2 linked regions of the Catenulispora sp. GP43 genome follow. The protein of the gene in region 2 interacts with the protein of the main gene of each other region in a pairwise test. Links are inferred from orthologs where the notes say so. Each region holds a gene or a part of one and is shown on either strand. Other genes may lie near its edges. The genes, in order: ABH926_RS32955 and paaC.

Region 1 (3,308 bases), on a different replicon or contig from region 2:
ACCACGATCTACGGCCTCGACGACCGCTACCGCGGGATACACGCCGGGCGCCGCGTGGTGTTCGTGAACCCGGACGACCTGTCGGCCCTGGGCTTCGCCGACGCCGCCATGGTGGACCTGGTGTCGGAGTGGACCGACGGCTCCGAGCGGCGCGCGCCGGGGTTCCGCGTGGTGGCCTATGACACGGCGCGGGGGTGCGCGGCGGCGTACTTCCCGGAGACGAATGTGTTGGTGCCGTTGGATTCGACGGCTGAGGTGAGCAATACGCCGACGTCGAAGGCGATCGTGGTGCGGTTGGAGGCGGCGCGGCCGTAGCCGGTATGACTGAAGCCCCGTCTCCCTGTCGGGGAGGCGGGGCGAAGACGCCCTTCCGGGCGCCGGGTACCTCTACCGCGCACCGCGCGACCGCTCTACCGCTCTACCGCCTCAGGGCGGTCGCGGGCCCGGCGTCACCGCCCGCGGTGACCGCCCGACAGCCGAGTGGGGCCCGGCCGAGCGGTGTCGCGGGGGTTCGCACGGGTCCGCGAAGCGGCGGTCCTCAGATCTGGCCGCGCAGCTTGGCCAGCGCCTCGGCCAGGATCTGGTCGCCGTCCTCGGCGGAGCGGCGCTCGCGGACGTAGGCCAGGTGGGTCTTGTAGGGCTCGGTGCGTGAGCGCGCCGGGGGGTTGTCCTTGTCCGGGCCGGCGGGGAAGCCGCAGCGGGGGCAGTCCCAGGTGTCGGGGATCTGCGCGTCGCTGGCGAAGGAGGGCTTGGTCTCGTGCTTGTTCACGCACCAGAAAGAGACGAACACCCGAGGCGCGGCATCGCCGCGCTCGGCCTCCCCCATCGGTCCCGCACCGACGCGGCTGCCTCGGATCGCGTTTCCACTTGCCACTGTCTGGTCTCCCTTGGGTTCCGATCTACACGCCCCGCTGCCCCCGCAGGTGCCCGAGCGCCTGTGGAGATGCGGTGCAGACAGTGTAGGCATGTGCTGATGCACGATTCAGCAGGACCAGCCGGAAATCGCCGCCTTGGCGCTGCGATAAACGGACAAATAGGGGCGGAAGTCAGGGTTTCGTTATCGAAGCGCGACTGCCGGCCGTGGTGGGGGCGGGTGCGGGCGGCGTCGTCGGCGATGCGGAATCCGAAGGCGGGCAAGGGATTGCGGCCACGCCTGACGCATATGCGGCCACTGTGTGCGAGCGGTGGCCGGTGCCGCGGGCAGCCGAATCGTTATAGACGCCCTGGGGCTCGCTGACTTCGCGCTGTGCGGCATTCAGCCCATCCGGCACCGGACCTAAGCCGAGCCCGGCCGGCCCCGAGCGAGACCGACGCGGCCCGACCGGCCTGTCTCCGCGCCTGCCCTCACCCCAGCGCGGAGTACCGGTGCTCCGGCCGCCCCGTGGCCCCGTACCGCAGCTGCAGCCGCACCACCCCGTGCCGTGTCAGATAGCTGAGATACCGCTGCGCCGTCGGCCGCGAGATCCCGACCCGCTCGGCCACCTCCGAGGCCGAGACGTCCCCGCCGGCGGCCCGCACCGCGGTGCGCACCAGCTCCAGCGTCGGCGCCGAGTGCCCCTTGGCCGGCAGGGCCGGCAGCGCCGGCTGGCCGCGCAGCAGGCCGAACAGCTCGTCCACGTCCGCCTGGTCGGCGTCCGCGTCGGCGTCGTCCATGCTCCGCATCCGGCGGCGCAGGTCCAGGTAGGAGGTCAGCTTCTCGGCCATCGCCGGGTAGCCGAACGGCTTCACCAGGTAGTGCACCGCGCCGAGCTGCATCGCGGTGCGGACGGTGTTCACGTCGCGGGCCGCGGTGATCACCACGAAGTCCGGGTGCGGGCCGGACGCCGCCGACTCCGGCGCCTCCAGCAGCTTGCGGATCACGGCCAGGCCGTCGCCGTCGGGCAGGTAGACGTCCATCAGGACCAGATCGGGGCGCAGGGCGGCGACCAGGTCCAGGGCCTGGGCCGCGGAGTGCGCCTGGCCGCAGACCGTGAAGCCCGGGGTGCGCTCGACGTAGGCGGCGTGGATTTTGGCGACCCGGTAGTCGTCGTCGACGACCAGGACGGTGGCGGCGGCGCTCATCGTGATCTCGTGCCTCCTCCGGCGCTCAGCAGCGGGTCGGCGTCCCGGTCCCCGGCGGCCTTGGGCAGCCGCACGGTGAACACCGCGCCGGGCCCCTCGGTCGCCGCGATGCTACCGCCGAGCCGCTGCACCAGACGGTGGACCAGGGCCAAACCGAGACCTCTTCGCATCGATCCCGTAGCCGGCTTGGTGGTGAAGCCGTCGGTGAAGACGTGCTCGGCGGCACCGGCCGGGATGCCGGGGCCGTTGTCGGCGACCCGGACCGTGACGCCGTCGTCGTCCTCGACGATCGAGACCAGGACCCGGCCGGGCTTGCCCGGATCCACTCCGGGCCCGGACACCGCGTCGAAGGCGTTGTCGATCAGGTTGCCCAGCACCGTGGTCAGCGCCTGCACCTTGTCCGGGGTGTCGCCGAGCCAGGTGTCCTCGGCCAGCTCCAGATCGACCCCGCGCTCGCCGGCGACCGCGGCCTTGGCCAGGATCAGCCCGACCAGCACCGTCGGCGCGATCCGTGAGCGCACCGACTCGGCGAAGGCCGACTCGGCGCCGGACAGGTCGGTCAGGTACTGCAGCGCCTCGTCGGACTCGCCGAGCTCCAGCAGGCCGGCGACGGTGTGCATGCGGTTGGAGAACTCGTGCTGCTGGGCCCGCAGCGCGTCGGTGAGGCTGGTGACGCTGTCCAGCTCGCGCAGCAGCCCGGACAGCTCGGTGCGGTCCCGCAGCGTCACCACCGCGCCGTGCGGCTTGCCGGCCAGCCGCACCGGCATCCGGTTCACGGTCAGGCAGTACTCGTCGGTGAGCACCACCTGGTCCTTGCCCTCGATCTCGCCGGAGAGCAGGTCCTGCAGCCGGCCGGCCGGGACCACGTCCTCCAGGTGGCCGCCGATGCCGCCGAACATCGGCAGGCCCAGCAGCCGCCGCGCCTCGTCGTTGACCATGGTGACCCGGCCGGCCCGGTCGAAGGCGATCATGCCCTCGCGGATGCCGTGCAGCACCGCCTCACGCTCCTGGAGCAGCTTGGCGATCTCGTCGAGCTCCAGGCCGAAGGTGCGGCGCTTCAGGCGGTGGGCCAGGGCGTAGGAGGCCAGGGCGCCGACACCGAGCGCGGCGCCGAACCAGGCCGCGTACACCGGGAGCTGGCCGACGAAGATCGCGGTCACCGAGGCCACCCTGCGGCCCACCGAGACCTCGCCGACCTGGTCGCCCAGCGGCCCGTACAGCGGCACCCGGCCGTTCACCGAGGTGCC
Region 2 (3,309 bases):
CACGCCGCGCTCGGCCAGCACCTGCTTCGCGGTGTCGACCATCGCCATCGGCCCGCAGAGGTAGTAGTGCGCGTCCGGCCCCGGCGCCGCGGCGGCGAGCAGCTCCGGCAGCCGCTCGGCGTCGATCCGCCCGGTCAGCAGCGGCGCCTCGCGCGGCTCGCGCGAGAGCACGTGCAGCACCATCAGCCGTTCGGCGTAGCGGTCCTTGAGGTCGGCCAGCTCTTCCAGGAACATGACGGAGGCGGCGGTCCGATTGCCGTAGATCAGCGTGAAGCGATCCCCGCGGGCCAACGCGACCTCGGCCATGGCCAGGACCGGCGTCACCCCGCTCCCGGCGACGATGCCGACGTGCTCGGGCCCCTCCTGCAGGACGAACCGCCCGGCCGGCACCAGCACGTCGACGAGGTCCCCGACGCCCAGCTTGCGCGCCGCGACCTCCCCGAACCCGCCCGGCCCGAGCTCCTTGACCGCGATGCTCAGCCGCGCCTCGCCCTCGCCGTACGGCGCGGCGCACAGCGAATAGGCCCGCCGGGCCTCGACCCCGTCGAGCTCCAGCCGCACCGTCACATGCTGCCCCGGCGCGAAGCGGTACGCCTCCCGCTCCCCGGACGGCACGCCGAACACGACACGCACGGCGTCATCAGTGAGCCGGTCCAACCCGACGACAGGAAGCATGGTCACAGCACTCTCACAAGGGACTCGAGAAGGGACTCGATCAAAGGGACTTCATCGCCCCGAAGGGCTCCCCGCACGCCCGGCAGGCGCGCAGGGACTGACACGGCGTGCTGCCGAACGCGCTGAGCTCGCGCGTCTCGGTGCTGCCGCAGCGGGGGCAGCTCCGCACCGCGGGCGCCCGGCCGATGGTCACCGCGACCGGACCGGTGTGCCGGGCCTGACCGGTCGGCGGGGCGATGCCGTGCTCGGCGAGCTTGCGGCGGCCGTCCGCGCTGATCCAGTCGGTGGTCCAGGGGGGCGACATGACCGTGCGGGTACGCACTTCGGCATCCGGCACGCGGGCCCCGACGGCCGCGCGCACGTCCGCGGCGATGGCCTCGGTCGCGGGACAGCCGACGAAGGTCGGGGTGAGGCTGACTTCGACGGCACCGTCGTCGGCCAGCGCCACGCCCCGGACGATGCCCAGGTCGCCGAGGGTCACCACCGGCAGCTCCGGGTCCGGGACCGCGGACGCGGCGGCTTCCAGCTCCGCCAGGTCGAGCGCCACGTGCTCCTCGACCGCCATCGTCACCACCTCCGCCTCGCTCCTGTCGCCGTCTGCTGCTCTGTGCTGCTACCAGCTCGCCCCGGGATACTGCCGGTGCAGCGCCTGCATCTCTCCCAGCAGCAACCCGAACCCCTCGCTGTGCCGCCCCTCGCGCCCGCCGCGCGGCTGCCAGCCGTCGGCCGGCATCGCCAGCGTCGCGGCCTCGACCACGCCGGCCACCGCCGCCTCCCAGGCGGGCCGCAGCGTCCGCGGGTCCACCGCGACACCGCTCTCCGCCAGGGCCGCCACCACCGGGTCCGGCGCGAACAGCTCCGCCGTGTACGGCCACAGCAGCTCCAGCGCCGCCTGCATGCGGCGGTGGCTCTCCTCGGTGCCGTCCCCGAGGCGCAGCGTCCACTGCACCGCGTGGTCCCGGTGGTACGCGACCTCCTTCACCGCCTTCGCGGCGAGCGCGGCCAGCTCCGGGTCCGTGGAGTCGCACAGCGCCGTGTACAGCTCGCTCTGGTACGTCGCGAAGTACAGCTGCCGTGCGATCGTCACTGCGAAGTCCCCGTTGGGCTGCTCCACCAGCAGCACGTTGCGGAACTCCCGCTCCGTGCGCAGGAACGCCAGGTCGTCCTCGGAGCGTCCGGCACCCTCCAGCGAACCGGCGTACGTCAGCAGCGTTCGCGCCTGGCCCAGCAGGTCCAGGGCGAGGTTCGCCAGCGCGACGTCCTCCTCCAGCTCCGGCGAGTGCGAGCACCACTCCGACAGCCGGTGCGACAGGATCAGCGCGTCGTCGCCCAACTGGAGCGCGTACTGCGCGACCAGCGGAGTGGATTCCGCAGTAGTGGATCCCGTAGTGGCGGTCACAGGTTCTTCACACCTTCCGGGATCCGGTAGAACGTCGGATGCCGGTACACCTTGTCCGCGGCCGGGTCGAAGAACGGCTCCTTCTCATCCGGGGAGGACGCGGAGACCGCGGCGGCCGGGACGACCCAGATGGAGACGCCTTCGCCGCGCCGCGTATAGAGATCCCGCGCATTGCGCAGCGCCATCTCCGCGTCCGAGGCGTGCACGCTCCCGACGTGCTGATGCGACAGCCCACGCCGCCCGCGGATGAAGACCTCCCACAGAGGCAGACCGCTACTCATGCCGCCGCCACATCCCTCTCGCCGTCACTGTGCTTGGCCGCGTATGCCAACGCCGCCTGCCGTACCCATTCGCCGTCCTCGTGCGCCTGCACCCGCGTCGCGACGCGCTGCCGGTTGCACGGTCCGTTGCCGGCGAGGATCTCCTGGAACTCCGTCCAGTCGATCACGCCGAAGTCGTGGTGCCCGCGCTCCTCGTTCCACCGCAGGTCCGGGTCCGGGATGGTCAGGCCCAGGGCCTCGGCCTGCGGGACGCTGATGTCGACGAAGCGCTGGCGCAGCTCGTCGTTGGAGTGCCGCTTGATGCGCCAGGCCATGGACTGCGCGGAGTGCGAGGACTCGGCGTCCGGCGGGCCGAACATCATCAGCGACGGCCACCACCAGCGGTCCAGCGCGTCCTGGGCCATCGCGTGCTGCTCGGGCGTGCCGTGCGCGAGGTCGTACAGGAGTTCGAAGCCCTGGCGCTGGTGGAAGGACTCCTCCTTGCAGATGCGCACCATGGCCCGCGCGTAGGGGCCGTAGGAGCAGCGCTGGAGCGGGATCTGGTTGATGATCGCCGCGCCGTCCACCAGCCAGCCGATGGCGCCGATGTCGGCCCAGGTCAGGGTGGGGTAGTTGAAGATCGAGGAGTACTTCTGGCGGCCGTTGTGCAGCGCGTCGAGCAGGTCGGCGCGGTCCACGCCGAGGGTCTCGGCGGCCGCGTAGAGGTAGAGGCCGTGCCCGGCCTCGTCCTGCACCTTCGCCAGCAGGATCGCCTTGCGCCGCAGCGAGGGGGCCCGGGTGATCCAGTTGCCCTCCGGCTGCATCCCGATGATCTCGGAGTGCGCGTGCTGCGCGATCTGGCGCACGAGCGTCTTGCGGTACGCCTCGGGCATCCAGTCCCGCGGCTCGATCCGCTCATCGGCGGCGATCAGCCCGTCGAAGCGCTCCTGCAGCTCCGGGGCGGCTGCCGCCGCT

What was found.
Region 1: the proteins of paaC (region 2) and ABH926_RS32955 interact in binary tests that used the Escherichia coli proteins (3 or more experiments, as listed by UniProt). The link is inferred for Catenulispora sp. GP43 from one-to-one orthologs.

The regions. Positions count from the first base shown.
Region 1 is NZ_JBGCCT010000019.1:137,757-141,064, forward strand. What follows is about bases 204-3,202. They hold ABH926_RS32955 (response regulator), read right to left. Parts: upstream 2,062-3,202; coding sequence 1,345-2,061; downstream 204-1,344. Other genes in these bases: ABH926_RS32945 (FdhF/YdeP family oxidoreductase), read left to right, coding at 204-315; ABH926_RS32950 (RNA polymerase-binding protein RbpA), read right to left, coding at 539-874; ABH926_RS32960 (ATP-binding protein), read right to left, coding at 2,058-3,202. Outside these bases: more of ABH926_RS32945, read left to right, coding at 1-203; more of ABH926_RS32960, read right to left, coding at 3,203-3,308. UniProt on the Escherichia coli protein: Member of the two-component regulatory system DpiA/DpiB, which is essential for expression of citrate-specific fermentation genes and genes involved in plasmid inheritance.
Region 2 is NZ_JBGCCT010000009.1:215,747-219,055, forward strand. The notes cover bases 182-3,181. They hold paaC (1,2-phenylacetyl-CoA epoxidase subunit PaaC), read right to left. Parts: upstream 2,075-3,181; coding sequence 1,289-2,074; downstream 182-1,288. Other genes in these bases: ABH926_RS20340 (2Fe-2S iron-sulfur cluster-binding protein), read right to left, coding at 182-675; paaD (1,2-phenylacetyl-CoA epoxidase subunit PaaD), read right to left, coding at 716-1,240; paaB (1,2-phenylacetyl-CoA epoxidase subunit PaaB), read right to left, coding at 2,071-2,355; paaA (1,2-phenylacetyl-CoA epoxidase subunit PaaA), read right to left, coding at 2,352-3,181. In the rest of the region: more of ABH926_RS20340, read right to left, coding at 1-181; more of paaA, read right to left, coding at 3,182-3,309. UniProt on the Escherichia coli protein: Component of 1,2-phenylacetyl-CoA epoxidase multicomponent enzyme system which catalyzes the reduction of phenylacetyl-CoA (PA-CoA) to form 1,2-epoxyphenylacetyl-CoA. The subunit C may be essential for structural integrity of the alpha subunit.